3 regions of the Streptomyces sp. NPDC002690 genome follow, and region 1 is predicted to be linked to each of the others. Evidence: predicted binding sites of a transcription regulator. Region 1 holds the regulator's gene; each other region holds the start of a gene.
What was found. The regulator HrcA, encoded in region 1, represses chaperone genes, less so after heat shock. The targets are predictions, from matches to a motif close to TTNGCACTCNGNNNNNCNGAGTGCNAA.

Region 2: the regulator HrcA is predicted to act here: its motif matches at 1,290-1,316, upstream of groES (co-chaperone GroES).
Region 3: the regulator HrcA is predicted to act here: its motif matches at 9,209-9,235, upstream of groL (chaperonin GroEL).

Annotation. Positions count from the first base shown of each region.
Region 1 is NZ_JBSFVR010000147.1:1,829-14,507, reverse strand. Features, by position in the region: gene ACWD3D_RS19430 (MFS transporter) at 1-629, opposite strand, end outside; gene ACWD3D_RS19425 (TetR/AcrR family transcriptional regulator) at 806-1,453, shown strand; gene hemW (radical SAM family heme chaperone HemW) at 1,532-2,764, shown strand; gene ACWD3D_RS19415 (hypothetical protein) at 2,810-5,689, opposite strand; gene ACWD3D_RS19410 (DUF3097 domain-containing protein) at 5,825-6,643, opposite strand; gene ACWD3D_RS19405 (MBL fold metallo-hydrolase) at 6,711-7,439, opposite strand; gene hrcA (heat-inducible transcriptional repressor HrcA) at 7,605-8,621, shown strand; gene dnaJ (molecular chaperone DnaJ) at 8,622-9,761, shown strand; gene ACWD3D_RS19390 (nitronate monooxygenase) at 9,911-10,996, shown strand; gene ACWD3D_RS19385 (16S rRNA (uracil(1498)-N(3))-methyltransferase) at 10,993-11,736, shown strand; gene ACWD3D_RS19380 (histidine triad nucleotide-binding protein) at 11,917-12,276, shown strand; gene ACWD3D_RS19375 (ribonuclease Z) at 12,292-12,679, shown strand, end outside.
Region 2 is NZ_JBSFVR010000525.1:101-3,545, reverse strand. Features, by position in the region: partial or broken gene ACWD3D_RS34545 (polysaccharide deacetylase family protein) at 1-675, shown strand, start outside; gene ACWD3D_RS34540 (DUF6234 family protein) at 666-1,127, opposite strand; gene groES (co-chaperone GroES) at 1,471-1,779, shown strand; gene groL (chaperonin GroEL) at 1,878-3,445, shown strand, end outside.
Region 3 is NZ_JBSFVR010000007.1:42,476-55,154, reverse strand. Features, by position in the region: gene ACWD3D_RS02155 (GNAT family N-acetyltransferase) at 1-251, opposite strand, end outside; gene ACWD3D_RS02150 (hypothetical protein) at 896-1,786, shown strand; gene ACWD3D_RS02145 (hypothetical protein) at 1,893-2,285, shown strand; gene ACWD3D_RS02140 (RNA polymerase sigma factor) at 2,359-3,504, opposite strand; gene ACWD3D_RS02135 (YciI family protein) at 3,513-3,923, opposite strand; gene ACWD3D_RS02130 (FAD-dependent oxidoreductase) at 4,307-5,644, opposite strand; gene ACWD3D_RS02125 (MarR family winged helix-turn-helix transcriptional regulator) at 5,785-6,318, shown strand; gene ACWD3D_RS02120 (MerR family transcriptional regulator) at 6,508-7,266, shown strand; gene groL (chaperonin GroEL) at 7,424-9,046, opposite strand; gene ACWD3D_RS02110 (cold-shock protein) at 9,398-9,604, opposite strand; gene ACWD3D_RS02105 (MoaD/ThiS family protein) at 10,033-10,311, opposite strand; gene thrC (threonine synthase) at 10,341-11,630, opposite strand; SAM riboswitch class I at 11,649-11,776, opposite strand; gene ACWD3D_RS02095 (glucosyl-3-phosphoglycerate synthase) at 11,931-12,679, shown strand, end outside.

The DNA of each region.
Region 1 (12,679 bases):
TCGCGGGTGAGGTCCTCGGGCCGGTCGGCCGGGACCCCGAGGCGGACTCCGACGGCCGCGATCAGCGCGATCGGGGCGTTGACGAGCAGCAGCCACTGCCACTGCACGTGGGCCAGGGCGGTGCCGCCCAGCAGGGGGCCGAGGATGAAGCCGGACATGCCGACGACGATCATCACGGTCATCGCGCGCATCCGCAGCGCCTTGTCGTCGAACAGCCGGAAGACCAGCGAGTTGGTGATCGGCGCCATGGCCGCGGCGGCGATGCCGAGGCCGGCCCGCAGGGTGATGAGCTGCCCCGTGGTGGTGACCGCGGCGGCGCCCAGGCTCAGCACCCCGAATACCGCGAGGCCCACCAGCAGCACACGCCGGCGCCCGAGCCGGTCGGCCATCGAACCCGCCGTCAGCAGCAGGCCGCCGAACGTCAGCGAGTACGCGCTGGTGACCCACTGCAGCGCGGTGGTGCCGCTGCCGAGGTCCCGGCCGATGGTGGGCAGCGCGATCGAGAGCAGCGTGTTGTCGACCATCTCGACGAAGAAGGCCAGGCAGAGCGCGGCCAGGGGTATCCATGCGGCACGCAGGGACGGATAGGTGCGCGACGCGTCGGGCGGCGCGGTGGCGGTCGTGGTCATGACGGGCCTCCCCTCGGAACGCCGCCGACTATCGAACGGCGTTCTATGGAACGTTGTTCTAAGATAGAACCACGTTCGATGAAGAAGCAAGCTGTGATTGGATGTGGCCCATGACAGGCCCGCGACCACGAACCGCCGACAGCCCCCCGCGCGGACGCCGGCGCGCTTCGCACTCCATCGAGACCGTCCTGTCCGCAGCCGTGGACCTGCTCGACGAGGCGGGCGAGCCGGCCCTGACCCTGCGGGCCTTGGCCGCCCGGCTCGGGACCGGCGTCGGCAGCATCTACTGGTACGTCTCCGGCAAGCAGGACCTGCTCGACCGTGCCATCGACCACGTGCTGACCGGGGTGCTGACCGCCGTCGAGGCGCAGCCGCGCAGCGACGACGCGATCGACGACCTGCGTGAGATGGCGCTCAAGCTGTTCGACGCGATCGTGGACCGGCCGTGGCTGGGCGCCCACTTCATGCGCACCGCCGTGGTCCAGGGCAATTCGCTGCGGCTCTACGAGATGCTGGGCGAGCAGACGCTCCGGCTCGACCTCACCCCGCGACAGCGGTTCCACGCCGTGTCGGCGATCGTGAGCGTGGTCGTCGGCAGCGCCGCCGACATGGGACAGGAGCCGCCCCCGGAGGTGCTCGACGGTTCGGTGGACCGCGACGAGTTCCTCGGCCGCTTCGCCGAGACGTGGCGGTCCCTCCCGGCCGAGGAGTTCCCGTTCGTGCGCGACATCGTCGAGGAGTTCGACGGGCACGACGACAAGGAGCAGTTCCTCGCCGCGCTGGAGCTGAGCCTGGCGGGCCTCCGCCTCCAGGCCGGAACCTGACACCGCCTTCCGGCCCTCCCCGCCCGCCCGGACCGCCTGTGGCCCGGGCCACTCTGGCGGCGAGCGACAATGGACGGTATGCCTTCCGTACTGCCCGATGGTGAGCCCGTGCCCGACGACGGGGCGCTGCCCCGCCACGCCCTGGAAGGCGCCGCCGACCGCCCTCTCGGCTTCTACCTGCACGTTCCGTACTGCGCGACCCGCTGCGGGTACTGCGACTTCAACACCTACACCGCCACCGAGCTGCGCGGCTCCGGCGGCGCCCTGGCCTCCCGCGACAACTACGCCGCCCACCTGATCGAGGAGGTCAGGCAGGCCCGCAAGGTCCTCGGCGACGACCCGCGCCCGGTGCGCACGGTCTTCGTCGGCGGCGGTACCCCCACCCTGCTGGCCGCCGCCGACCTGGTACGGATGCTGGCCGCGATCCGCGACGAGTTCGGGCTCGCCCCGGACGCGGAGATCACCACCGAGGCCAACCCGGAGTCGGTCGGGCCGGCCTACCTCGCCGAGCTGCGCGCGGGCGGCTTCAACAGGATCTCCTTCGGCATGCAGAGCGCCAAGCAGCACGTGCTGAAGATCCTGGACCGCACCCACACCCCGGGCCGCCCCGAGGCCTGTGTCGCCGAGGCCAGGGAAGCCGGGTTCGACCACGTCAACCTCGACCTGATCTACGGCACCCCCGGCGAGTCCGACGACGACTGGCGGGCCTCCCTGGACGCGGCGATCGGCGCCGGACCCGACCACGTCTCCGCGTACGCGCTGATCGTGGAGGAGGGCACCCAGCTGGCCCGCCGCATCCGGCGCGGCGAGGTCCCGATGACCGACGACGACGTGCACGCCGACCGCTACCTGATCGCCGACGAGGCGATGGCCGCCGCCGGGTTCTCCTGGTACGAGGTGTCGAACTGGGCCCGCACCCCCGAGGGCCGCTGCCTGCACAACGAGCTGTACTGGCGCGGCGCCGACTGGTGGGGCGCCGGACCGGGCGCGCACAGCCACGTCGGCGGGGTGCGCTGGTGGAACGTGAAGCACCCGGGGGCGTACGCGCAGGCGCTGTCCGAGGGCCGCTCGCCCGGCGCGGGCCGGGAGATCCTCAGCCCCGAGGACCGCCGTGTCGAGCGCGTCCTGCTGGAGCTCCGGCTGCGCGAGGGCTGCCCGCTCTCCCTGCTGAAGCCGGACGGCCTCGCCGCTTCCCGCCGTGTTCTCTCCGAGGGCCTCCTGGAGCAGGGACCGTACGAGGAGGGCCGCGCGGTCCTCACCCTGCGCGGACGCCTGCTCGCGGACGCGGTCGTGCGGGACCTGGTCGACTGAGCGCCGCCCCGCCCGGACTCGTGGTGCGCCCCGGCCTCCCCGGGATCAGGGCTTGCAGACCTTCTCGGTCAGCTTCGGGGCCGGGCCCGCGGGCTTGCCGCAGACGATCGAACTGACCGCCTTCGCTCCCGGACCGGTGACCTTCACGATGTTGATGCCGTGCAGGTTGTCGGTGACCGTCGCGGGCGCGCCCGCCAGCCTGACCGTCCCGGTGGGCATGTCGTTGAGGTCGACCGTGTGCAGCAGCGCCCAGGTCTCGGCGGCGCTTCTCGGGACGTCGCCCCGGGCGGCGGCGTCGTAGAGCGCGGCCGTCGCGGTGTAGGACATGACGATCTGGCCGCTGGAGAAGAGTTCGTCCCTGTACCCCTCCTGCCCGGCCTCCGGGGTGGCCCGCTCCATGCCCTCGGGGAGCAGCGCGCCGAGGGCTGCGCTGGAGCGCGGATAGAAGCCGTCGCCGCGCCCCGCGGCCATCGGGGCGAGCGAGCTGTAGTAGAGGGTGACGTGGCGCGCGAGGTAGTCGTCGCTGTTGAAGCTCGCCTTGGTCAGGTCGTCGCCGGTGAAGACGGTGATGTCCTTGTCCGAGCAGCCGGTGATCCTCGACAGCCCGTCCATCAGCGGGTTGACGTCCTCGACCCGGCCCGCGAAGTACAGCGCGTCCGGCACCGGCTGCGCCGCGCAGATGTCCCTGAGCGGATCGCCCAGGGCGGCGGCGCCGTTGGCGGCGAGCGGGTAGGAGACGTTCTCGCCGACGAGGTAACCCGAGTCCTGGAGCATCTTCCGCCCCGCGTCGCGCTGTTCGATCGTGTACTGGTCCTTGTCGCCGTTCCCCCTCGCACGGGAGAGCACCAGCGCCCGGCCGACGTGGCCGGTGGGCAGCAGCTTGCGGGCGATGAGCCCGAGCACGTGCGTCTGCTCCTCGTCGGTCGCCGCGAGCCCGAAGTAGTTGGTGTAGAGGCGGGGCAGGTCGCTGCTGGAGTTGGTGGAGTCGACCACGGCGAGGCCCGCCCTGCGCAGCGCCTCGGTGGCGGCCCCGCTCTCGGTGGTGTTCCGGCCCATGCCGACCACCCCCACGACGTGCGGGTCGCGGTCGGCCACCTCGATGATCTTCCGCACGGCGGTGGTCTGGCGCAGCATGTCCTCGCCGCCGTTGGCGGTGAGGATCTTGAGCTTGACGGGGTGCTTGGCGGTGGGGCTGTTGACGAGCTGCTGCTGGAGGTAGACCCCGGTGAGTTCCTCCAGCCCCTTGCGGGTGTCCGCCTCTTTCCCGGCGGTGAGCGGCCCGGCGTAGACCACCGTGACGTACGAGTCGCCGGGGCCGATCGAGGCGTTCTCGTCCCGGACCGCCTGCTCGACGCGGGCGAAGGTCACACCCCGGCCGGTGCCCCTCAGCTGGAGCCCGTTCCCCTCGGCGAACCGCACCTCGTCCGTCGTGGCCACCCCCACGCACTCCCGGGGGCCGTTGCCGGCCCCGCTCCACACGGAGTCCGTGTTCCGGTCGGTCAGCGGCCCGTGGCAGTAGGTGTCCTGCCAGTGCCGGCTCCAGAGGAAGGTGCCGAGCAGACTGGTGACGAGGACCAGTGCGACCGTGGTCCGGGACATCACGAACCACGCCCACGTCCGGCGCACCCGTTGGGTGTGCAGCTGGGCGTCCGCGTGGTCGTGCCGCAACTGGGCGGTGGAGAGCGGCAGCAGCAGCACCCACGACAGCGTCGAGGCGCCGGCGGGGTTCTGGCCGACGCTCAGGTCGTCCACCCACCGCCGGTAGCGTGCCTGTGCCCCCGTCCACGGAGTCCGGCCGCCCGGCTGCCCGGGCGGCTGCGAGGGGGTGTGGGTCAGCTCCTCGGCGGCCGGCAGGGAGGCCAGGAACAGCAGCGGGTCGACCTCGCTGCGGCGCGAGCGCACGTTGTTGATCGCGTTGATCAGCAGTACGCCACCGTTCTCGTTGGTGGCCGTCGGCAGCAGCACCACCGGGGGGACCGTGCGCTTGCTCCGCCGCCAGTCCAGCGCGCGTGGCCGGTAGTTGTGCCGCAGATCCTCCAGCAGCGCCTGGACCCGCAGCTCCAGGTGGAACTGGCGGGCGGCCGGCTCGCCCTCCTCGGCCTCCGCCACCCGGAGCGCGACGGCGGCGGCCCGGGCCCGGATCACCCGCCACGAGCCGCTCGGCGACAGCCAGGACCAGCCGTCCGAGGGGTACCCGGTGCTGGAGGCGGCGAGCGAGGAGGTGGTGGCGAACCAGCGGCTGGCCCGCCGCAGCCAGAGCAGTGGGGGAGCCGAGGCCGTCAGCAGCCGTACCACCGCCAGGCCCAGCGCCGCGGCGGCGGCCAGCAGCAGGGTGGCGGTCCAGCCGATCTCGCCGAGCAGTACGCCGAGCACCGCGATGAACACGGCACCGAGGAAGGTCTCGGGGCGGACGGACTCGCGCAGCGAGCGGGACCAGTCACCGCGCCCGGACCGGGTGGGCCGCCAGCGCAGCTCGCCCAGCTCCTCCAGGATGCGCTCGCCCCGGACGGTGGCGGTGCTCCCGCCCGACTGCGCGAGCACCTGGGCGGTGGCCTGCTCGATGGCGCCGAGCAGCCGCGACCGGGGGAAGGCGAAGGGCTTGTACTGGCTGCGTTCCCGGGTCTCCCAGGGGTGTTCGCCGAGCCCGCGCACCATGTCGAGCGCCGACTCGTACGGGGACGTGCCCGCGGGCTCCAGCAGTCGCACCGGGACCCGGCGCGGCTCGTTGGCGTTGTACACCAGGTTCGCGATCGCGCGGACCCGGTCGTCGATGTCGGGCTCGGCGCCGCGGTCGTCGGCCTGGGCCACCACGATCGGCATCACCGGCCGGTTGATCCGGTACCGGTCGATGAGCGTCTGCACGAGGTGGAACACGGCGGACGCCGCCTCGTTACCGCCGCTTTCCTGCCAGTCCCCTCGCGCCATCTCCGTAACCCCCGTCGCAGACGAATCCCGCACTCCCAATTAACCGGTCAGGAGTACGAACCGCAGCGATTTCTCCGGATCGGAACCCGATCCGTGGGAACAGTCGCCGGACGGTCCTCCAAGAGGCGCGGCACGTCACCCCGGAAGCGTGACGAAGTCGATCAATTCCTCTACCCGTCCGAGTAGTTGAGGTTCGAGATCCCGGTACGAGCGGACCCCGGACAGGATGTGCCGCCAGGCGGCCCCGGTGTTCTCCGGCCACCCCAGCGCCCGGCACACCCCGGTCTTCCAGTCCTGCCCGCGCGGAACGGACGGCCACGACGCGATGCCCACCGAGGCGGGCTTCACGGCCTCCCAGACGTCGATGAAGGGGTGCCCCACCACCAGCAGGTGCGGATCGGACACCTCCGCCGCGATACGGGACTCCTTGGAGCCCGGTACGAGATGGTCCACCAGCACCCCGAGCCGCGCGTCCGGACCCGGCCCGAACTCCCGCACGATCGCCGGGAGATCGTCGATGCCCTCCAGGTACTCCACGACCACCCCCTCGATCCGCAGATCGTCGCCCCACACCCGCTCGACCAGCTCCGCGTCGTGCCGGCCCTCCACATAGATCCGCCCGGCCCGCGCCACCCGCGCCCGCGCCCCGGGCACCGCCACCGACCCGGAGGCCGTACGCGCCGGCACCACCGGACCGCCGGACGACGGGCGCACCAGCGTCACCACCCGCCCCTCCAGCAGGAAACCGCGCGGCTCCATCGGGAACACCCGGTGCTTGCCGAACCGGTCCTCCAAGGTCACCACCGGACCCTGGGCGGACTTCTCGCAGCGGATCACCGCACCGCAGAAGCCGGTGGACACCTCCTCGACGACCAGGTCGGGATCGGCGGGCACCTCGGGCACGGGGGCGGACCTCTTCCACGGCGGGGTCAGGTCCGGCTGGTAACTGCGCATGGCACGACGATAATTCGGCCGACGCCGGGAGCGGCGGCAAGCACCCCCGGAAGGGATGCCGTCCGCTTCACCCCACCCCGAAGCGCCCCGCCAGCAGCTCCCGCTGCGCCCGCACGAACGCCGCGTCCACCGCCGCCCCGTGCCCGGGTACGTACACCGCGTCCTCCCCGCCCAGCGCCAGCAGCCGGTCCAGGGCGGCGGGCCACAGGGACGGCACCGAGTCCGGGCCCGTCTGCGGTTCGGCGGACTCCTCGATGAGGTCCCCGGCGAGCACCACCGCGGGCGACGTCCGCGATCCGGGCACCAGGACCGCCAGGTCGTGGCCCGTATGACCCGGTCCCACGTTGGCGAGGACCACCTCGCGCCCACCCAGGTCGAGCGTCCAGCGGTGGCACACCTCACGCCCGGGGAACACCAGCGCGTCCACCGCCTGGGCCGCGTCGTGCTCGGGCAGACCGTTGCGCACGGCGTCGGCGTGCATCTCGTCCACCGACCGCCGCATCCGCGCGGCCACTCCGTACGCTCCGAACACCTCGGTGCCCGCGAAGGCCGCCGTACCGAATGCATGATCGAAATGTGGATGGGTCAGTGCGACATGGGTCACCCGCCGGCCCAGCAGCCGCTGCGCCTCGATCCGCAGGCCGACGCCCTCGCGCAGGCTCGCACCGGTGTCCAGCACCAGCGCGCGGTCCGTCCCGGCCACCAGGGCGGCGGTCGCGTCCCAGCCGGGGAGTCTCCGGCGGCCCACACCGTGGCCCAACCGCTCCCAGCCCAGCTCTTCCCAAGAGAGGTCCATGAGGAGACGCTATCCGCATCGACCTGCGCGGTCTCGCGGGCCGCGGCCGGTCGCCCTTGCCCGGGGCCCTGTCCACCCCCGTACACTGACCGGGGGAAAGCTGGCACTCAGATGCACAGAGTGCCAGGAAGTAGCCACCACGACCGACAGCTGGAGGTGTGCGCGATGCTCAGCGAACGCAGACTTGAAGTGCTGCGCGCCATCGTCCAGGACTACGTCGGCACCGAGGAGCCGGTCGGCTCCAAGGCGCTCACCGAGCGGCACCGGCTCGGGGTCTCCCCGGCCACCGTCCGCAACGACATGGCGGTGCTGGAGGACGAGGGCTTCATCGCCCAGCCGCACACCAGTGCCGGGCGCATCCCCACGGACAAGGGCTACCGCCTCTTCGTGGACCGGCTCGCGGGCGTCAAGCCCCTGTCGTCGCCGGAGCGCCGGGCGATCCACAATTTCCTGGACTGCGCCGTCGACCTCGACGACGTGGTGGCCCGCACGGTACGGCTGCTCGCGCAGCTGACCCGGCAGGTCGCCATCGTCCAGTACCCCTCGCTGACCCGCTCCACGGTCCGGCACGTGGAGCTGTTGGGCCTGTCACCGGCCAGGCTGATGCTGGTCCTGATCACCGACACCGGCCGGGTCGAACAGCGTATGATCGACTGCCCCGCGCCGTTCGGCGAGACCTCTCTCGCCGATCTGCGGGCCCGGCTCAACAGCCGAGTCGTGGGACGCCGCTTCAGCGACGTCCCGCAGCTCGTGCAGGATTTGCCGGAATCCTTCGAGAACGAGGACCGCGGCACGGTCGCCACGGTCCTGACCACTCTCCTCGAAACCCTGGTCGAGGAGACGGAGGAGCGGCTGATGATCGGCGGCACCTCCAACCTCACCCGCTTCGGGCACGACTTCCCCCTGGTGATCCGGCCCGTGCTGGAAGCGCTGGAGGAACAGGTCGTCCTGCTCAAGCTGCTCGGTGAGGCCACGGACTCGGGCATGACCGTACGGATCGGGCACGAGAACGCCCACGAGGGCCTCACCTCCACGTCCGTCGTCACGGTCGGCTACGGTTCGGGCGACGAGGCAGTCGCCAAACTCGGCGTGGTCGGACCGACCCGCATGGACTACCCCGGAACGATGGGAGCGGTACGCGCAGTGGCACGTTACGTCGGACAGATCCTGGCGGAGTCGTAAGTGGCCACCGACTACTACGCCGTGCTCGGCGTACGGCGCGACGCGTCGCAGGACGAGATCAAGAAGGCATTCCGTCGGCTCGCCCGCGAGCTGCACCCGGATGTCAACCCGGACCCGAAGACCCAAGAGCGGTTCAAGGAGATCAACGCCGCTTACGAGGTCCTTTCGGACGCCCAGAAGAAGCAGGTCTACGACCTCGGCGGGGACCCGCTGTCGGCCTCGGGCGGCGGCGGTGGCGCGGGCGGCTTCGGCGCCGGCGGCTTCGGCAACTTCTCCGACATCATGGACGCCTTCTTCGGCACGGCGTCGCAGCGCGGACCCCGGTCGCGCACGCGGCGCGGCCAGGACGCCATGATCCGGCTGGAGATCGACCTCGCCGAGGCGGCCTTCGGGACCACCAAGGACATCCAGGTCGACACCGCCGTCGTCTGCACCACGTGCAGCGGCGAAGGCGCGGCCCCCGGCACCTCCGCCCAGACCTGCGACATGTGTCGCGGGCGCGGCGAGGTGTCCCAGGTCACCCGTTCCTTCCTCGGCCAGGTCATGACCTCGCGGCCCTGCCCGCAGTGCCAGGGATTCGGCACCGTCGTGCCGACCCCCTGCCCGGAGTGCGCCGGCGACGGCCGCATCCGCTCGCGGCGCACCCTCACGGTCAAGATCCCCGCGGGTGTCGACAACGGGACCCGTATCCAGCTGGCCGGCGAGGGTGAGGTCGGCCCCGGCGGCGGCCCGGCCGGAGACCTCTACGTCGAGATCCACGAGGTGCCGCACACGACGTTCCAGCGGCGCGGCGACGACCTGCACTGCACGGTCACCATCCCCATGACGGCGGGCGCGCTCGGCACGAAGGTGCCGCTGGAGACGCTCGACGGCGTGGAGGAGATCGACATCAGGCCCGGCACCCAGTCCGGCCAGTCGGTCCCGCTGCACGGACGCGGCATCACGCACCTGCGGGGCGGCGGCCGGGGCGACCTGATCGTGCACGTCGAGGTGCTGACCCCCAGCAAGCTCGACCCGGAGCAGGAACGCCTGCTGCGCGAGCTGGCCAAGCTGCGCGGCGAGGAGCGGCCCACCGGGCAGTTCCAGCCCGGCCAGCAGGGACTCTTCTCCCGCCTGAAGGACGCCTTCAACGGCCGCTGAGGCCCGCACGCGTCACGTACCACCGCCGACCGCCCGCCGGGACTCGTCCCGGCGGGCGGTCGCGCGTACGCGGCCAGCTCCGCGGTACGCCACGGTGGCCCCGCGCGCGAGGATTCGGCACGGCGGACCGGACATGACACGATGCGGGGATGTCCTCCCTGACCGATCTCTGCCGATATCCGATCGTGCAGGCGCCGATGGCGGGCGGCCCGTCCTCCCCCCAACTCGTCGCCGCCGTCACGGAGGCGGGCGGGCTCGGCTTCCTCGCCGCCGGGTACAAGACGGCCGACGCCATGAGCGACGAGATCGAGCAGGTCAGGGCGGCGACCGCCAGAACCTTCGGCGTGAACCTCTTCATGCCGCAGCCCGCACCGACCGGCCCCGCCGTGGAAGCCGTCGCGGCCTACCGCCACCACCTCGCGGCCGAGGCCGACACCTACGGCACTCCGCTCGGCGACCCCGGTGCCGACCGCGGTGACGGCACCGACGGCTACGACGCCAAGGTGGCCGCCCTCCTGGCCGAGCCGGTCCCGGTGGTGTCCTTCACCTTCGGCTGCCCCACCCGCGACACCCTGGACGCCTTCGCCCGCGCCGGTACGTACACCATCGTCACGGTCACCACCGCCGAGGAGGCGCGCGACGCACAGTGGGCCGGGGCCGACGCCGTCTGCGCCCAGGGCATCGAGGCGGGCGGCCACCAGTCCACCCACCAGGACGACCCGGACGCCGACCACACCGGCATCGGGCTGCTCTCCCTGATCACCCAGGTCCGCGAGACCGTGACCGTACCGGTCGTCGCGGCGGGCGGGATGATGCGCGGCGCCCAGATCGCCGCCGCCCTCACGGCCGGCGCCGACGCCGTCCAGCTGGGCACCGCCTTCCTCGCCTGCCCCGAATCCGGCGCGCACCCGCTGCACAAACAGGCCCTGACCAGCCCGATGTTCGCCCGCACCGCGTTGACCCGCGCCTTCTCCGGGCGGCCCGCGCGGGGCCTGGTCAACCGCTTCGTCCGCGAACACGGCTCGCACGCCCCCGCCGCCTACCCCCAGGTGCACCACGTCACCTCGGGGCTGCGCAAGGCGGCCGCCAGGGCCGGGGACGCCCAGGGCATGGCGCTCTGGGCGGGGCAGGGCCACCGGATGGCACGCGAGCTGCCCGCCGGGGAGCTCGTCGAACTGCTCGCGACGGAACTGCGGACCGCGAGCGCGGCCGTCGGCAAGAGGAGTGAACAGTGACCGCACCGGTCTTCGTCGTCGAGAAGATGCCCAGCGGGCCCGAGTTCGTGCTGGAGGGCCCCGAGGGGCGGCACGCCGTCTCCGTGAAACGGCTCCAGCCCGGCGAGGACGTCGTGCTGACGGACGGGCTCGGCCACTGGGCCGAGGGCGTCGTACGCGCCGCCGAGGGCAAGGACCGGCTGGTCGTCACCGTGGAGCCCGTCGAGGAGGAGGAGCTCCCCGCCCTCCGGATCACCGTCGTCCAGGCCCTGCCCAAGGGCGACCGGGGCGAGGTCGCCGTCGAGACGATGACCGAGACCGGCGTCGACCGAATCGTGCCCTGGCAGGCAGGCCGCAGCATCACCCAGTGGAAGGGCGAGCGGGGGCTCAAGGCGCTCGCCAAGTGGCGCTCCACCGCCCGCGAGGCGGGCAAGCAGTCCCGCAGGGTCCGGTTCCCCGAGATCGCCGACGCGATGACCACCAAGCAGGTCGCCGCCCTCCTCGCCACCGCCGACTTCGCGGGCGTGCTGCACGAGGACCGCGACTGCGACAGCGAACCGCTGGCCACCGCCGAACTCCCCGCCACCGGCGAGATCGTGCTCGTGGTGGGCCCGGAGGGCGGGGTCTCCCCGCAGGAGCTGGAGGCGTTCACCGCCGCCGGGGCCGGTACGTACCGGCTGGGCCGCAGCGTGCTGCGCACCTCCACCGCCGGGACGGCCGCGACCGCGCTCCTGCTGGGACGCACCGGCCGCTGGGGCTGAGCCCGCCCCCGGGGGCGTACGGCCCGTATGCCTGTACGCCCCTCGGCCCCGGCCGTACCGACCGTGCCGCCCCACGGCGGGCGGCACGCGCCCCGATACGATGCGCTGAACGGATCATCAGCGTCACCACGACGCGCTGAACGGATCATCAGCGTCACCAGCCACCGAGGAGGCCGGCCCATGGCGGGAGAGCCGCAGCCCGACTGCCTGTTCTGCAAGATCGTCTCCGGGGACGTCCCGGCGACCATCGTGCGCGAGAGCGACACCACCGTCGCCTTCCGCGACATCAACCCGCAGGCCCCGACCCACGTCCTGGTCATCCCCAAGGTCCACTACCCGGACGCCGCGTCGCTCGCCGCCGCCGAACCGCAGATCGCCGCCGACGTGCTGCGCGAGGCCGGGCACGTCGCCACCGAGGACATGGTCGACGGCCACGGCTACCGGGTCGTCTTCAACACCGGCGCCGGCGCCGGCCAGACCGTCTTCCACGCGCACGCGCACGTCCTGGGCGGCCGCGGCCTCCAGTGGCCCCCCGGCTGACCGGAGCGTCGCCCCGTGTCCGCACGTGAGCTGGTGGTGCTCGGCACCGCCAGCCAGGTCCCCACCCGCCACCGCAACCACAACGGCTACCTGCTGCGCTGGGACGGGCAGGGCATCCTCTTCGACCCCGGCGAGGGCACCCAGCGCCAGATGCTGCGGGCCGGTGTCGCCGCGCACGACATCGACCGGATCTGCGTCACCCACTTCCACGGCGACCACTCGCTCGGGCTCGCCGGAGTGATCCAGCGGATCAACCTCGACCGGGTCCCGCACCCCGTCACCGCCCACTACCCGGCGAGCGGCCGGCACTTCTTCGACCGGCTCCGGTACGCCACCGCCTACCGCGAGACCGTCGAGCTGGCCGAGGTCCCCGTCACCGCCGACGGGGTGCTCGCCACCACCG
Region 2 (3,445 bases), on a different contig from region 1:
GACGTCCCGCTGGCCGCCCCCGCACCGCCCGTCGAGAAGCCGCGGATCACCAGCCGCGAGGGGTTCGAGGTCGACGACGGCGAGGACCTGCCGCAGGTGTTCACGACCGTCCCCACCGACGAGCGGATCGTCTTCCTCACCATCGACGACGGGGCCGAGAAGGACCCCGAGTTCCTGCGGATGATGGACGAGCTGAAGATCCCGTACAGCGCCTTCCTCAGCGACTACCTCGCGAGCGAGGACTACGGCTACTTCGCCCGGATGCAGAAGATGGGGGTCACGCTCAACAACCACACCCTCACCCACCCCTACCTGCCCGGTCTCTCCTACGCACAGCAGAAGAAGGAGATCTGCGACCAGCAGGACAGGATCGAGAAGCACTTCGGCAAGCGGCCGGTGCTGCTCCGGCCGCCGTACGGCAACTACAACCGCGACACCCTCGTCGTCGCCAAGTCCTGCGGGATCAAGGCCGTGCCGCTCTGGGCGGAGGAGGCGTTCCCCGACCACATGGACTGGCGGGAGTGGGACCGTGACCTGCACCCCGGCGACATCGTCCTCACCCACTTCCAGGGGCGCGATCAGTGGAAGGGGACCATGACCGACATGGTCCGCAACGTCATGAAGGTCATCACGGACAAGGGGTACGCGGTCGCCCGGCTGGAGGACTACGTCTGACCCCTGGGCGGGGGCGCGGCGGCGTGGGCGGAGGACGCGCCGGCCGCCCCCGTCCCCGTCGTCGCCGGATGGGCCCGGTCGTAGTCGCCCTCGGCGACCGACAGGGTCACGAAGACGAGCACGAACGCCGCGAGCAGCTGCGTCCACCCCGTCCCCGGCCAGCCACCCCGGATCAGCGACACGGCGACCAGCGCGACCACGACGGTGATCACGCCGAAGACGACGGTGGACCCCCAGCCCATCGGCGGGGGCTCCACCGGCACCGTGGACGTCCCGTCGTACCTGCGCTCCTGGCGTCTCAGGTCGTCCGACCGGTGGCTCAACGCCCGCTGGAGCGCGATGAGCAGGCAGATGACGAGTTCCAGCGCGATCGCGAGCACCGCCACCGTCGCGTCCGCGCATCCCCGGATCACCGGAGACGGCTGCCAGTCGGTGGCGGGTGGATTCGGCATACGGGCACCGTCACCCGGAACGGCGCGTACCGCCCCCGCGTTGTCCTTACGGACGCGCGATCGAGATCCGCCCGACATGTCGTCACGGCGCGGACCCGGACCGCGCGTCCCTCCCGTCCGGGGTGTCCCGGCGGGCGGGCGGCGCCACGCACGGGTACTCAATTGGCACTCCGCTTGACCGAGTGCTAATCGCAGTCATAGTCTCGGTGCTGGCACTCCCCCCTGGAGAGTGCCAGCAGTACCGTGCGACAGGGCAGGTCCGGCACCCGCGACGACGGATCCGGCCCGGTCGCCGACCCAGACTGTTAAACCCCGTGAGATCTCCGAAGGGGGAGACCGGATCGTGTCGACCACCAGCTCCAAGGTTGCGATCAAGCCGCTCGAGGACCGCATTGTGGTCCAGCCGCTCGACGCCGAGCAGACCACGGCTTCCGGCCTGGTCATTCCCGACACCGCCAAGGAGAAGCCCCAGGAGGGCGTCGTCCTGGCCGTGGGCCCGGGCCGCTTCGAGAACGGCGAGCGCCTTCCGCTCGACGTCAAGACCGGCGATGTCGTCCTGTACAGCAAGTACGGCGGCACCGAGGTGAAGTACAACGGCGAGGAGTACCTCGTCCTCTCGGCGCGCGACGTCCTCGCGATCATCGAGAAGTAATTCACCCACATTTGCTGTGTGTTCTGCGCCCCTGGCCCCCTGCGAAATAACTAGCCGGGCGGCGAGGGGCGCAGTTCGTTCGAGAGGGAAAAAAGCCCATGGCGAAGATTCTGAAGTTCGACGAGGACGCCCGTCGCGCCCTTGAGCGCGGCGTCAACAAGCTTGCCGACACGGTCAAGGTGACGATCGGCCCCAAGGGCCGCAACGTCGTCATCGACAAGAAGTTCGGCGCTCCCACCATCACCAACGACGGTGTCACCATCGCGCGCGAGGTCGAGCTCGACGACCCGTTCGAGAACCTCGGTGCCCAGCTGGTGAAGGAGGTCGCCACCAAGACCAACGACGTCGCCGGTGACGGCACCACCACCGCCACCGTGCTCGCCCAGGCGCTCGTCCGCGAGGGTCTGCGCAACGTCGCCGCGGGCGCCTCCCCGGCCTCCCTGAAGAAGGGCATCGACGCCGCGGTCAAGGCCGTGTCCGAGGAGCTCCTCGCGACCGCCCGTCCGATCGAGGACAAGTCCGACATCGCCGCCGTGGCCGCGCTCTCCGCGCAGGACCCGCAGGTCGGCGAGCTCATCGCGGACGCGATGGACAAGGTCGGCAAGGACGGCGTCATCACCGTCGAGGAGTCCAACACCTTCGGTCTGGACCTTGAGTTCACCGAGGGCATGGCCTTCGACAAGGGCTACCTGTCCCCGTACATGGTGACCGACCAGGAGCGTATGGAGGCCGTCCTCGACGACCCGTACATCCTGATCCACCAGGGCAAGATCGGCTCGATCCAGGAGCTGCTCCCGCTGCTGGAGAAGGTCATCCAGGCCGGTGGCTCCAAGCCCCTGCTGATCATCGCCGAGGACGTCGAGGGCGAGGCGCTCTCCACCCTCGTCGTCAACAAGATCCGTGGCACCTTCAACGCCGTCGCGGTGAAGGCCCCGGGCTTCGGCGACCGCCGCAAGGCCATGCTCGGCGACATCGCCACCCTCACCGGTGCGACCGTCATCGCCGAGGAGGTCGGCCTCAAGCTCGACCAGGCCGGTCTGGACGTGCTGGGCACCGCCCGCCGCGTGACCGTCTCCAAGGACGACACGACCATCGTCGACGGTGGCGGCGACGCCGCTGACGTCAAGGGCCGCGTCAACCAGATCAAGGCCGAGATCGAGAACACGGACTCCGACTGGGACCGCGAGAAGCTCCAGGAGCGCCTCGCGAAGCTGGCCGGCGGCGTGTGCGTGATCCGCGTCGGTGCCGCCACCGAGGTCGAGCTCAAGGAGAAGAAGCACCGTCTGGAGGACGCCATCTCCGCGACCCGCGCCGCGGTCGAGGAGGGCATCGTCTCCGGTGGTGGCTCTTCCCTCGTCCACGCCGTCAAGGTCCTGGAGGGCAACCTCGGCAAGACCGGCGACGAGGCCACCGGTGTCGCGGTCGTGCGCCGCGCCGCCGTCGAGCCGCTGCGCTGGATCGCCGAGAACGCGGGCCTCGAGGGTTACGTCATCACCTCGAAGGTCTCCGAGCTCGACAAGGGCCAGGGCTTCAACGCCGCCACCGGCGAGTACGGCGACCTGATCAAGGCCGGCGTCATCGACCCGGTCAAGGTCACCCGCTCCGCCCTGGAGAACGCCGCGTCCATCGCGTCGCTGCTGCTCACGACCGAGACCCTGGTCGTCGA
Region 3 (12,679 bases), on a different contig from region 1:
GCGGTACGCAGGGTGGGCACGGTGAGCCAGGTGATCTTCCGTGCGGCGGCGACGGTCTCGGCGAGCCGTGCCACGGACTCCGGCTCGTCGTCCGCGCGCAGGGCGAACACCTCCACCTCGCGGCCGGGTTGGTCGCACTCCGACCGCAGCCCGTCCCCGGCCGGCCCGACCGGCTCGGCTTCGGGCAGACCGCGTGCGGCGGTCCAGCCGTGCAACCAGCGTCGTATCAGCCCTGATTCGATCTTCGTCATCCGGCGATTAGAGCACGCACCACCCACAAGGGGTGCGGGTGCCTGCGCCGCCCCGCGTGTGCGGGCACCGGCGGCGCGGTGGCCGACGCCCCAGGGGCGCGAACTCCACCATTGCGCGCCCCTTCTGCCCCAAGGTGATAGCCCGATCGGGGACAGCCCTCAGTCGCGCCCCCGCCCGGAGCTCAAGCGGCGAGATTCGAGCGCTCTTTCATAGGAATGGGTGGAGGGGACTGTTTTCCCACCCACCCACCCTGGCCGCGAAAAGCCGCGCACGGACGTCGCTCACGGACGTCGCTCACGGACGTCGCTTCACGGAAGCCCGTCCACGGAAGCCCGTCCACGGAAGGCGCCACCGGCGGCCGACCGGACCTGTCCGCCCACACGCTCGGGCCGCCCCTCGTCACCCTCGGGCGTTCTTTTAACTCCCCAGGGTTGACCATCCGTGACCGACTTGCCACGCAGGGTGCCGACGATCTAGCGTTCGCCTCAACTCAGACCACACATGAGTCGACCCCTGCCGGTGCAGCGAACACCGAACAGGGGCCTGACCAACAAGATCGAAACGAGCGATCCCTATGGCTGCCAGCCAGCTTAGTGCTGCCCCCTGCCCCCCGCACGGCTCCCTGCCCCGTATGCCGCATCCGATGTCCAATCCGGGGTACGGCAAGCGTTCGGCCCCGAACCAGAAGCCGTCCACCGCAAGCGATTTCGACCATCTGCCGCCGCGTGAGGCGGCCGTCGCCGCGTACATCGACCTGCTGCCGGACGGCGCGGACATCTCGGTGAAGACCCTCGCCAAGGTTCTCCCCTACGGCCAGTGCGCGATCGGCACGGTGCTCCGGAGGCTCCAGGCGGCAGGCCACCTGCACCGGGACGGCATCGTCGTCGCCAACGAGACCCAGCTGCTCTGGGTGACCCGTACGCACTTCTCCCGTACCGCCCGCGACGCCGACTGGTGGGAGGCGTTCGTACGGGGCGACGTACCGCCGGAAACCCGACGCCCTTCGCGTTCCCGGGCGTTCATCCTGCTCGCCGCGCTCGGCCGGGCCAACCCGGCGCTGTCGCTGTCGGCCGCCGACTGCGCGATGCTGGAACCGCAGGTAACCGAGTGGTTCGAACGCGGCGCCGACGAAGGCGAGTTGCTCCACGCGCTCACCTCCGGCCTGCCGACCGCCGTCCACCACGCGGCCTCCCTCGTCCGCCGCCGTCTGGCGGACAAGCTGCCCCCGGTCCGTATCGCGACCCCGCCGCCCCCGTCCGCGCCGTCCGGCCGGTACGCCGCCGAGTGCCGTGAGTGCAAGGCGCCCGGCCCCGAAGACGCCATGCCCGACGGCCTCTGCCGACCCTGCCGGGGCGAACTCGCGCCCCTCGCGGGCCCGCCCGGCACGGTCCCGCACGACGACGTGAGCAGCCGCGTGTCCCAGGTCCGCGCGAGCATGATTCCCCGCCAGGACCGCCCCCGGGGCCGGGCCGGGGTGACCGTCCGGCGACGGGGCGCCCAGAACCGTACGATCCCGCCGGGCGCGACGAGTTGAGGCACCGGCGCGGCGTCGGGGCATCGAGTCGCCCTGACAGAATCCGTCCGTGACATGCGACGTATGTGGACATGGAATGCGGCAGAGACCGGTGCACGAACCGCGCATGGCATGGGACCTGCCGGTCAAGGAGCGCTGGTTCTGCCCTTGGTGCTATGCGTGGACCGAGTTCGGACACGACCCCCGGGAAGTTTCCCGGCCTCAGTACGAGCCCGTGGACTCGCGCTGGGAGCGGGCGGAATCACCGGATCTTCCCGAGGACGTGGCCCACGCCTACGACACGGCCCATGCGTACACAGGTTCCGGCGCCACCCTGTGCGGAGTGGAGGACGAACTCCTCTCGCCTTCTCCGTACCCGTGGCGGCCGGGTCGCAGCAACGCCTGCGACGCCTGCAAGGAGACCGCGACCGTCATCGACGCCCGCTGGCCTCCGGGCATGCGGGGCGAGAAGCGTGTCAGCCCCACGCCTCCCCCAGGTTCCTCCTGGCCCCCGTTCTGAGGGATGCCCGGTCCGATGTCGGCCATTGCGCACACCGCCTCCTCGTCCCCGTGCCGCCCCGCCCTCGGCGCCCTCACCGGTCCGCGCGGGCGTTGAGGCGGGCGGCCTGGCGCGTCAGGTGGTCGCGTTCGGCGAGGTCGGTCGCCCGGTGCGCGGCCTCGGCGTACAGCCGTGCCGCCGTCACCGGGTCGCCGTCGCGCTCGTGGAGGTACGCCGCCACGGCGGTGTGCCGGGGCAGCGAGTCGTCCAGCGCCGCGAGCGCCGCCAGACCCGCGCGCGGGCCGTCCGCCTCCCCGACCGCGACCGCGCGGTTCAGCCGCACGACCGGGCTGTCGGTCAGGCGCGCCAACTCGTCGTACCACTCCACGATCTGCGGCCAGTCGGTCTCCCCGGCGGTCTGCGCGTCGGCGTGCAGCGCCGCGACGGCGGCCTGTGCCTGGTACTCGCCCAGCCGGTCGCGGGCCAGCGCCGCTGTCAGAATCCCGATGCCCTCGGCGATCGACGCGGTGTCCCACCGGCCGCGGTCCTGCTCGGCGAGCGCCACCAGGCTGCCGTCCGGCGCGGTCCTGGCCGCCCGCCGCGCGTGGTGCAGCAGCATGAGGGCGAGCAGCCCGGACACCTCGGGGTGGTCGACGCGGGCCGCGAGCTGCCGGGTGAGCCGGATGGCCTCGGCGGCGAGGTCCACATCGCCGGAGTACCCCTCGTTGAAGACCAGATAGAGGACGCGCAGCACCGTTGCGACGTCGCCGGGCCGGTCGAACCGCACCCCGGAGACGGTGCGCTTCGCCCGGCTGACGCGCTGCGCCATCGTCGCTTCCGGCACCAGGTACGCCCGGGCGATCTGGCGCGTGGTGAGCCCCCCGACCGCGCGCAGGGTCAGCGCGACCGCCGACGCCGGGGTCAGCGAGGGGTGGGCGCAGAGGAAGTAGAGCTGGAGAGTGTCGTCCGCCGCGCGGGCGGGCCCGGGGGCCGGTTCCTCGTCCACCCGGACTTCCCGGTGACGCCGGGCGCTGTCCGCCCGGGTCGCGTCGAGGAACCTGCGCCAGGCCACGGTGACCAGCCAGCCCTTCGCGTCCTCGGGAGGGTCGGCCGGCCAGACGCGTACCGCCTGGAGCAGGGCTTCCTGCACGGCGTCCTCGGCCGCCGCGAAATCGGCTCCGCGGCGGACGAGGACGGCGATGACACCCGGGGTGAGGCTCCGGATCAGGGCCTCGTCCATCGGTGAGGTCACTCCGTGACGGTGGGGTGGTGGGCGCCCAGGAACGGGCGCAGTTCCAGCCACTCGTGAATCGGTTCGCCGCCCTTTCCGGGTGCGGCCGACAGCTCCCCGGCCAGCTCCACGGCACGCTCATGGCTGTCGACGTCGATCACCATCCAGCCCGCGATCAGGTCCTTGGTCTCCGCGAACGGGCCGTCGGTGACCGGCGGACGCCCCTCCCCGTCGTACCGGACCCACTCCCCCTGCGGGGCGAGGGCCTGCCCGTCGACGAACTCCCCGGTCTTCTCCAGCCGGGCCGCGAAGTCGTTCATGTACTGGACGTGGGCCGAGATCTCCTCCGGGGTCCACTGGTCCATCGGCACGTCGTTGGCCGGAGCCGGGGCGCCCCGGTAGTGCTTGAGCATCAGGTACTTCGCCATGGCGTCTCTCCTCGCTGCGGCGACCGCGTGAGCGGTCGCGTCCGTGGTCGCTTCGTCGCGTCCGTGGTCGCGTTCGTCGCTTCCGTGTTCGTGTTCCCCGCGTCCGTGTCCGTGGGCGCGTTCACTACGGGGACGGAGCCGGTCACGGGTTCTCGACATCACCGGACATCACCGGACGAGAAATCTTTCCGGACTTCCGAGCGTGGGCCTCCTACCCGACCTCCGACCGTGCCCCGACCGGACCTCCGACCGGACCTCCGACCCGAACAGCCGGCTCGACGAACGGTCCCTGAGACCATCCCGACCGACAGGGCCGGAGGGAAGCACGACGCGCCGGTCGGTCGCCCGGCAGCCCTCTCCCGCACCACTCCGAACCGTCCCGATCAGGCCGCACCGGTCCTCACGCCCGCACCCGCCGCGTACTCACGCAGCTCCAACGCCGCGTTGATGCTCCGCCCCTCCTCGCCGGAGGCGATGGTCGGCTCGGCGAGGGCCTTGTCACGCGCCGCGAGGTCCTCCGCGGTGCGCGGCGCGAGGACGGCGAGCCCGCTGTGCGCCAGGGCCTGGTTGGCCTCCACGAACTCCCGCAGCGCGCTCTCGTACGCGGCGAACGCGGCCGTGTGGTCCGGGTGCGTGGCCAGCTCACCGGCGAGGACGTACGCCCCGATCAGCGCGATGCTCGATCCCTGCCCGGAGAAGAAGGACGGGGCGTACGCGGCGTCGCCGACCAGCGCGACCCGGCCCGTGGACCAGGACGGGAGGTGGATCTGCCCGGCCACGTCGAAGAAGAGGTCGTCCGCCGCGCGCATGGCGGCGACCATGCGCGGGACCTCCCAGCCCTCGTCGGCGAAGACGGAGGCGACGAGATCGCGCTGGGCGGCCGGATCGCGGAACGCCGTCAGCGGCACCGACGAATCCACCAGGTCCGAGGCGAACACCAGGAAGCCGTGCAGGTCCTCGGTCTCCTCCACGGCGTACAGGACCGCGCCCTTGCCCGGAGTGTTGCGGATGACGCCCTCGTGGCGGAGGCCGAAGTCGTTGGGCAGGGTGAACCCGGCGAAGCACTGGCCGAGGGAGCGGTGGAAGCGCTCCTCGGGCCCCATCACCAGCCCCCGGGTGTGCGAGTGGATGCCGTCCGCCCCCACGACCAGGTCGAACGTGCGCCGGGCTCCGCTGCGGAACACCACGTCCACGCCCCCGTCCCGGCCGTCGCCCCGGTCGTCCCGGCCGTCGTCGCCCCGGCCGTCGCCCCGGTCGTCCAGCGTGGCGATCGAGTCGCCGAACAGGAACTCGACGTCGTCGCGGACGAGGCCGTACAGGAGGTCGGCGAGGTCGCCCCGGCGCACCTCCACGTCCCGTCCCTCCACCCCGCCGGTCATGGTCTCCGGCCGGATCGCGGCCCGCACCGAACCGTCCGGCCCCAGGAACGACACCTGCCTGCTGTCCACGTGCGCTTCCCACAGCCGGGGCAGCAGCCCCATCCGCTCCACGACCTCCAGGGCGGTGCCCCGGATGTCGATGGGGTAGCCCCCGCCGCGTACCGCGTCCGCCTTCTCGACCACCGTGACCGCGAAGCCGTACCGGTGCAGCCAGTAGGCCAGCGCCGGGCCCGCGATGCTGGCGCCGGAGATCAGGACGCTGCGCGTGCGGGGCGCGGTGGCGCCCGTACCGGCCGCGCCGTCCGTTCCGCGACCGGATTCCGTACCGTAGGTGCTGGTCATGAGGTGTCCCCTCTCGACAGGCACGCAGACTCTCACCATCTACGTAACTTAGGTATCTTTTTTGCGGGCGCGAGAAGCCCGTGCGGCGTTGCCGCCGCACCCAACTGTATACCTAACTTAGCTATCTAAAAGGAGTGGGCATGGACGCCCAGGAGCCGCACGCGGCAGACCGCGAAGACGCCGCAGGCCCGGCAGCCGGCTCCGACGCGGCGTTCGATCTCGTGGCCGAGGTGCTGCCGCGCATGGCCCAGCTCAGCAACACCCTCAACAAGGGGCGCCTGACCGAACACGCCATGGAGACCGCCGGACTCGCCCTGGAGCGGCCGGCGATGTCCGTACTGATCACCCTGCACATGGCCGGAACCCCGCTGCGCATCGGCGAGATCGCGACCCGCATGCAGGTGGTCGGGCCGCACGTCACACGGCAGGTCAACGGGCTGGAGAAGCGCGGCCTGGTCCGCCGCGTCACCGACCCCGACGACCAGCGCGCCCGGCTCATCGAGCCGACCCCACAAGGCACGGCGGGCGCCGACCGCTACATGCGGACCCTGCTCGGCTGGTTCGGCGGAGCGCTGGCCGACTGGTCCGACCAGGACCGCCGGGAGCTGGGCCGGTTGCTGGGGCGGCTCGTGGACGACTTCACCCGCCATCTGTCGGCGCTGGACGCGGAGTAGGAACACCCGCCGCGAAGAGCCTTCACGGGCTTGCGGCTGCCGCTGCGGCAGCTTCTACCGTCGTTCTGGGGCCGGAAGTAACCGGGCCCGTACGGGGCGAGACCCATCGGCCCGCACCAGAAATTCGTTCCCAGCTCGGCGGCGGGTGAACGATCGGCCGTGAACAAGCGGAGCGTGAAGGAGTCGGCCATGGCCTGGCCCATCGCGGAGGTCGCCCGGATGTCCGGAGTGACCGCACGGACCCTGCGGCATTACGACGAAATCGGACTGCTGCCGCCCGCCGGCACCGGCTCGAACGGGCACCGCGTCTACGAGGAGCGCCAACTGCTGCGGCTGCAGCAGATCCTCGTGCTGCGGAGCCTCGGCGTCGGACTGCCCGAGATCGGCCGCATCCTGGCCGATCAGGTCGACGAACTGGCGGCCCTGCGCGGCCACCACCGTCGGCTGCTGGCCGAACGCGACCGCCTCGGCATCCTGGCCGCAGCCGTCTCCCGCACCATCCGTCAGCTGGAACACTCCCGAGAGGACGGCACCATGACCACCATCAACCGACCCGAGAACCTCTTCGAGGGCGTTCGCCCCGCGCAGTACGAGGAGAGCCTGCGAGACTTCCCCGCGCACGCCGAAGCGGTCGAGCGGCACACCTCCGGCCTGACCGAGGCCGAGATCACGGCCGAGCAGCGGAAGCGTACGGAGCAGATGATCCGGCTCGCCGAGTTCCTGACCTCCGGCCTGCCCGCCGACTCGGTGCAGGTGCGGGAGCACGTGGACGCGCAGTTCAGGGCGGTGAACGAGCTGCGCCCCGTCACCGCGGAGGAGCACCTGGCGATCGGGAGCTCGTGCGTGGAGAACCCGCAGTGGCGTGCGGCATACGAGGCCATCGCTCCGGGCCTCGCCGAGTACCAGCGCGACGCCATCGTGGCGTACCACTCGGTCCGCCCGGCCTGATCCCCGACCTGATCCCCTGCCCGGCCCCGGCCTGATTCGCGGCAGGATCGCGGCCTGGATCGCGACGGGAGAAACACTTCGGCCCCCAGGACGAATCCTGGGGGCCGAAGCTACAGCTGGACGCTGCGGGGGTGGAACCACCGATCCCTGAAGGGGATCAGAAGTCCATGTCACCGCCCGGCATGCCACCCGGGGCGGCCGCGCCGGCCTTCTCGGGCTTGTCGGCGATGACGGCCTCGGTGGTGAGGAACAGCGCGGCGATGGACGCGGCGTTCTGCAGAGCGGAGCGCGTGACCTTCGCCGGGTCGATGATGCCCTCGGCGATCATGTCCACGTACTCGCCGGTCGCGGCGTTGAGGCCGTGACCGATCGGCAGGTTGCGGACCTTCTCCACGACGACGCCACCCTCAAGACCACCGTTGACGGCGATCTGCTTGAGCGGGGCCTCCAGCGCGAGCTTGACGGCGTTGGCACCGGTGGCCTCGTCGCCCGTCAGGTCGAGCTTCTCGAAGACGGCGGACGCCTGGAGCAGAGCCACGCCACCACCGGCGACGATGCCCTCCTCGACGGCGGCCTTGGCGTTGCGCACCGCGTCCTCGATGCGGTGCTTGCGCTCCTTGAGCTCGACCTCGGTGGCGGCACCGGCCTTGATGACGGCCACGCCGCCGGCCAGCTTCGCCAGACGCTCCTGGAGCTTCTCGCGGTCGTAGTCCGAGTCGGAGTTCTCGATCTCGGCACGGATCTGCTTGACGCGACCCTGAACCTGCTCGCTCTCGCCGGCACCGTCGACGATCGTGGTCTCGTCCTTGGTGATGACGACCTTGCGCGCCGAGCCCAGCAGGTCGAGACCCGCGTTCTCCAGCTTGAGGCCGACCTCCTCGGAGATGACCGTGCCGCCGGTGAGGATGGCGATGTCACCGAGCATGGCCTTGCGGCGGTCGCCGAAGCCCGGAGCCTTGACGGCGACGGACTTGAAGGTGCCGCGGATCTTGTTGACGACCAGGGTCGACAGGGCCTCGCCCTCGACGTCCTCGGCGATGATCAGCAGGGGCTTGCCCGACTGCATGACCTTCTCCAGCAGCGGAAGGAGGTCCTTCACGTTGGAGATCTTCGAGTTGACGATGAGGATGTACGGGTCGTCGAAGGACGTCTCCATACGCTCCATGTCGGTCGCGAAGTACGCCGAGATGTAGCCCTTGTCGAAGCGCATACCCTCGGTGAGTTCCAGCTCCAGACCGAAGGTCTGGGACTCCTCGACGGTGATGACGCCTTCCTTGCCGACCTTGTCCATCGCCTCGGCGATCTTGGCGCCGATCTCGGTGTCGGCGGCGGAGATGGAGGCGGTCGAAGCGATCTGCTCCTTGGTCTCCACGTCCTTGGCCTGCTCCAGCAGAGCGGCGGAGACGGCCTCGACGGCCTTCTCGATGCCCCGCTTGAGGGCCATCGGGTTGGCACCGGCGGCGACGTTGCGCAGGCCCTCGCGGACGAGCGCCTGGGCGAGAACGGTGGCGGTGGTCGTACCGTCGCCGGCGACGTCGTCCGTCTTCTTGGCGACCTCCTTGACCAGCTCCGCACCGATCTTCTCGTACGGGTCCTCGAGCTCGATCTCCTTGGCGATGGAAACACCATCGTTGGTGATCGTGGGCGCGCCCCACTTCTTCTCGAGGACGACGTTACGGCCCTTGGGGCCGAGGGTGACCTTGACGGCGTCGGCGAGCTGGTTCATCCCGCGCTCGAGACCGCGCCGTGCCTCCTCGTCGAACGCGATGATCTTGGCCATGTGAAGTGGTCCTCCCGGACGGGGTGGATTGCTCCGGACCGAGTGGCGCCCGCGACGGACGGCCTGCGTGCCCGGCGGTTCCTTGCCCCGCCGCGCCTGCGGGCCTCACCGGCCCGGTCCAAGTTTCTGTCACTCTCACCTGGAGAGTGCTAACGCCAATGATTAGCACTCGACCCCTGCGAGTGCAAGCGTCCTCCTCGTCCTGGGGACAAGCTCCGAACAGCCCCCGGGCAGCCTCCGGACCCACAGAAGGCCTTCCTGGCACGGGAAACGCGAAACCACGCAGGGCCCGCCCCCTGGGGGAACGGGCCCTGCGTGGTGAAGAAAATGTCGTTGCCGACCGCGTCCAACTCAGCCCACGGCGAGCTTGACCATGTCCGCCTGCGGCCCCTTCTGGCCCTGCGAGATCTCGAATTCAACTCGCTGACCCTCTTCGAGGGTGCGGTATCCGTCCATCTGGATCGCGCTGTAGTGGACGAAAACATCCGCACCACCGTCGACCGCGATGAAGCCGTACCCCTTCTCCGCGTTGAACCACTTGACGGTGCCCTGAGCCATGCCTAACTCCCCTATTTCTGGCCCCTGCACAGGACCGCACTTCGCGGACCCGGGTCAGAACTCACCCTCCGACAGGAGAGGGTGCGTGCGCCGGAACGCCTCGACCGCGGCCGAATGTATCTGCCCAACTGCCCTCTGCAACAGGTCAATCGGACGAGAATTCTGAGCGCGCCGGAACGCCCGAACATGAAGATTTGCTGAGAATCCCGGGCAAGTCGGGCCAGACAAAGGCCACTTAAGGCACAGAGGGCGTCCGGACTTTGGCTGCTTCTTGTCGCGCCGCGGCGCGATCTCGCACATGCTCGACACGAGCGGCGGAGGGGGCTTCCCCAACTGTACCGCGCTCAACCCTACGGAATCGCCCCCTCCGCGTCGTACGCGAAGGGGGCGATTTCCTTGAAGTGGCGCGCCGTGGAACGCCTGTACGGTCAGCAGCCGCCGGCGACGGCGGGGATGATCGAGACGCCGGCGCCGTCCGGCGTGGCCGCCTGGAGGCCGCCCTCGAAGCGGACGTCGTCGTCGTTGACGTACACGTTGACGAAGCGGCGCAGCTTGCCCTGGTCGTCCAGGACGCGCGCGGCGATGCCCGGGTGGTCCTTCTCCAGGGACTCGATGACCTCGGAGAGGACGGTGCCCTCGGCCGAGACCTCGGCCTGGCCGCCGGTGTACGTGCGCAGGATGGTGGGGATGCGGACCTTGACGCTCATGGGGATTGCCTTCCTCGGTTCTGGGGTGGTCAGTGCGCCGCGAGGCCCGCGTCGCGGAACGCGTCCAGGCTCGGGCGGATGGTCGCCGTCAGACCGGTGGTCGGGGAGACCGCGTCCAGGGTCTTCAGGCCGTCGCCGGTGTTCAGGACGACGGTGGTCAGCGTCGGGTCGAGCAGACCGGCCTCGATCAGCTTCCGCGTCACGCCGACGGTCACGCCGCCCGCGGTCTCCGCGAAGATGCCCTCGGTGCGGGCGAGGAGCTTGATGGCGTCCACGACCTGCTCGTCGTCGACGTCCTCCACCGCGCCGCCGGTGCGGCGGGCGATGTCCAGGACGTACGGGCCGTCGGCCGGGTTGCCGATCGCGAGCGACTTGGCGATCGTGTTCGGCTTCTGCGGGCGGACCACGTCGTGACCGGCCTTGAAGGCGGTGGAGACCGGGGAACAGCCCTCGGCCTGGGCGCCGAAGATCTTGTACGGCTTGTCCTCGACGAGACCGAGCTTGATCAGCTCCTGGAGGCCCTTGTCGATCTTGGTGAGCTGGGAGCCGGACGCGATCGGGATGACCAGCTGGTCGGGCAGCTGCCAGCCGAGCTGCTCGCAGATCTCGTACGCGAGCGTCTTCGAGCCCTCGCCGTAGTACGGGCGGAGGTTGACGTTGACGAAGCCCCAGCCCTCACCCAGCGGGTCGCCGATCAGCTCGGAGCAGAAGCGGTTGACGTCGTCGTAGTTGCCGTCGATGCCGATCAGCTCGCCGCCGTACACGGCGGCCATGACGACCTTGCCCTCTTCCAGGTCGTGCGGGATGAACACGCAGGAGCGGAAGCCGGCCCGCGCGGCGGCGGCACCGACCGCGCCGGCGAGGTTGCCGGTGGAGGAGCAGGAGAGGGTGGTGAAGCCGAAGGCGCGGGCGGCCTCGACGGCGATGGCGACGACGCGGTCCTTGAAGGAGTGCGTCGGGTTGCCCGAGTCGTCCTTGACGTACAGGGCACCGGTGACACCCAGTTCGCGGGCGAGGTTGTCGGCCTTGACCAGCTTGGTGAAGCCGGGGTTGATGTTGGGCTTGTCGGCGACATCGGCGGGGACCGGCAGCAGCGGCGCGTAGCGCCAGATGTTGTTCGGACCGGCTTCGATGCGCTTCTTCAGCTCTTCCGGGGAGCCGCTCGGCAGGTCGTACGCCACTTCGAGCGGCCCGAAACAGGACGCGCAGGCGAAAATGGGGCCGAGGGGGAAGCGTTCGCCGCACTCGCGGCAGGAAAGCGCGGTGGCGGGACCGAGATCCACGGTTCCGGACGTCGCTTCGGCGATCTGAACAGCCATGATGGCGGAGGCCCTTTCTCCTCATCTTCCTTGCGACGCATTTCGCCGCAAGACGGAATTGGCACCTTCCCCACCGTGGCCTCGCGGCCGGCGGGAGGGTTGCCGGGACTTCAACGGGCCGTTCCCTCAGTCCCTCTGGATGAGCGCTATGGCACTGGACCGTTCGATCCAGGCGTTTGTCCGCCCTCCGACCCCGACATGCGAAGGCAGTGAGCGTTGTTCAAGACTGTAACCGAAGCACCCGAAGGTTGAGGTAGTCGTCCGAACCGCGAGATGGATCACAAACAGGGAGTAGCGCCCGTGCTGGAAGAGGTCGACAGCTGGCTGACCCACCGTTCCTGGTCAGCCTCCGACCGCCCGCTGGACCGTCTCCTGGCCGCCCGGGACCGGGACCCGCGGGGCTCCTCGGTGAGCGTCGTACTGCCCGCGCTGAACGAGGAGGCGACGGTCGGCGAGATCGTGCGCGTCATCCGCCGCGAGCTGATGGAGAAGGTCCCGCTGGTCGACGAGCTCGTGGTGATCGACTCCGGCTCCACCGACGCCACCTCCGCCGTCGCCCGCGCGGCCGGAGCCCGGGTGGTGCACCGCGACGAGATCCTCCCCCGGATACCCGCCGTGCCCGGCAAGGGCGAGGTCCTCTGGCGGTCGCTCTTCGTGACCACCGGCGAGATCGTCTGTTTCGTGGACGCCGACCTCAAGGACTTCTCCGCCGACTTCGTCTCCGGCACCATCGGCCCACTGCTCACCGACCCGGGCATCCAGTTCGTCAAGGCGATGTACGACCGGCCGCTGGAGGACGGGCACGCCCCCGCCGGCACTCCCGCACAGGGCGGCCGTGTCACTGAGCTGGTCGCACGCCCGCTGCTCAATCTGCACTGGCCGAAACTCGCGGGCTTCGTCCAGCCGCTGGGCGGCGAGTACGCGGTCCGGCGCCGGCTCCTGGAACAGCTGGCGTTCCCGGTCGGATACGGCGTGGAACTGGGACTCCTGGTGGACGCGCTGCACACGGTGGGTCTCGACGCACTGGCCCAGGTGGACGTCGGCGTCCG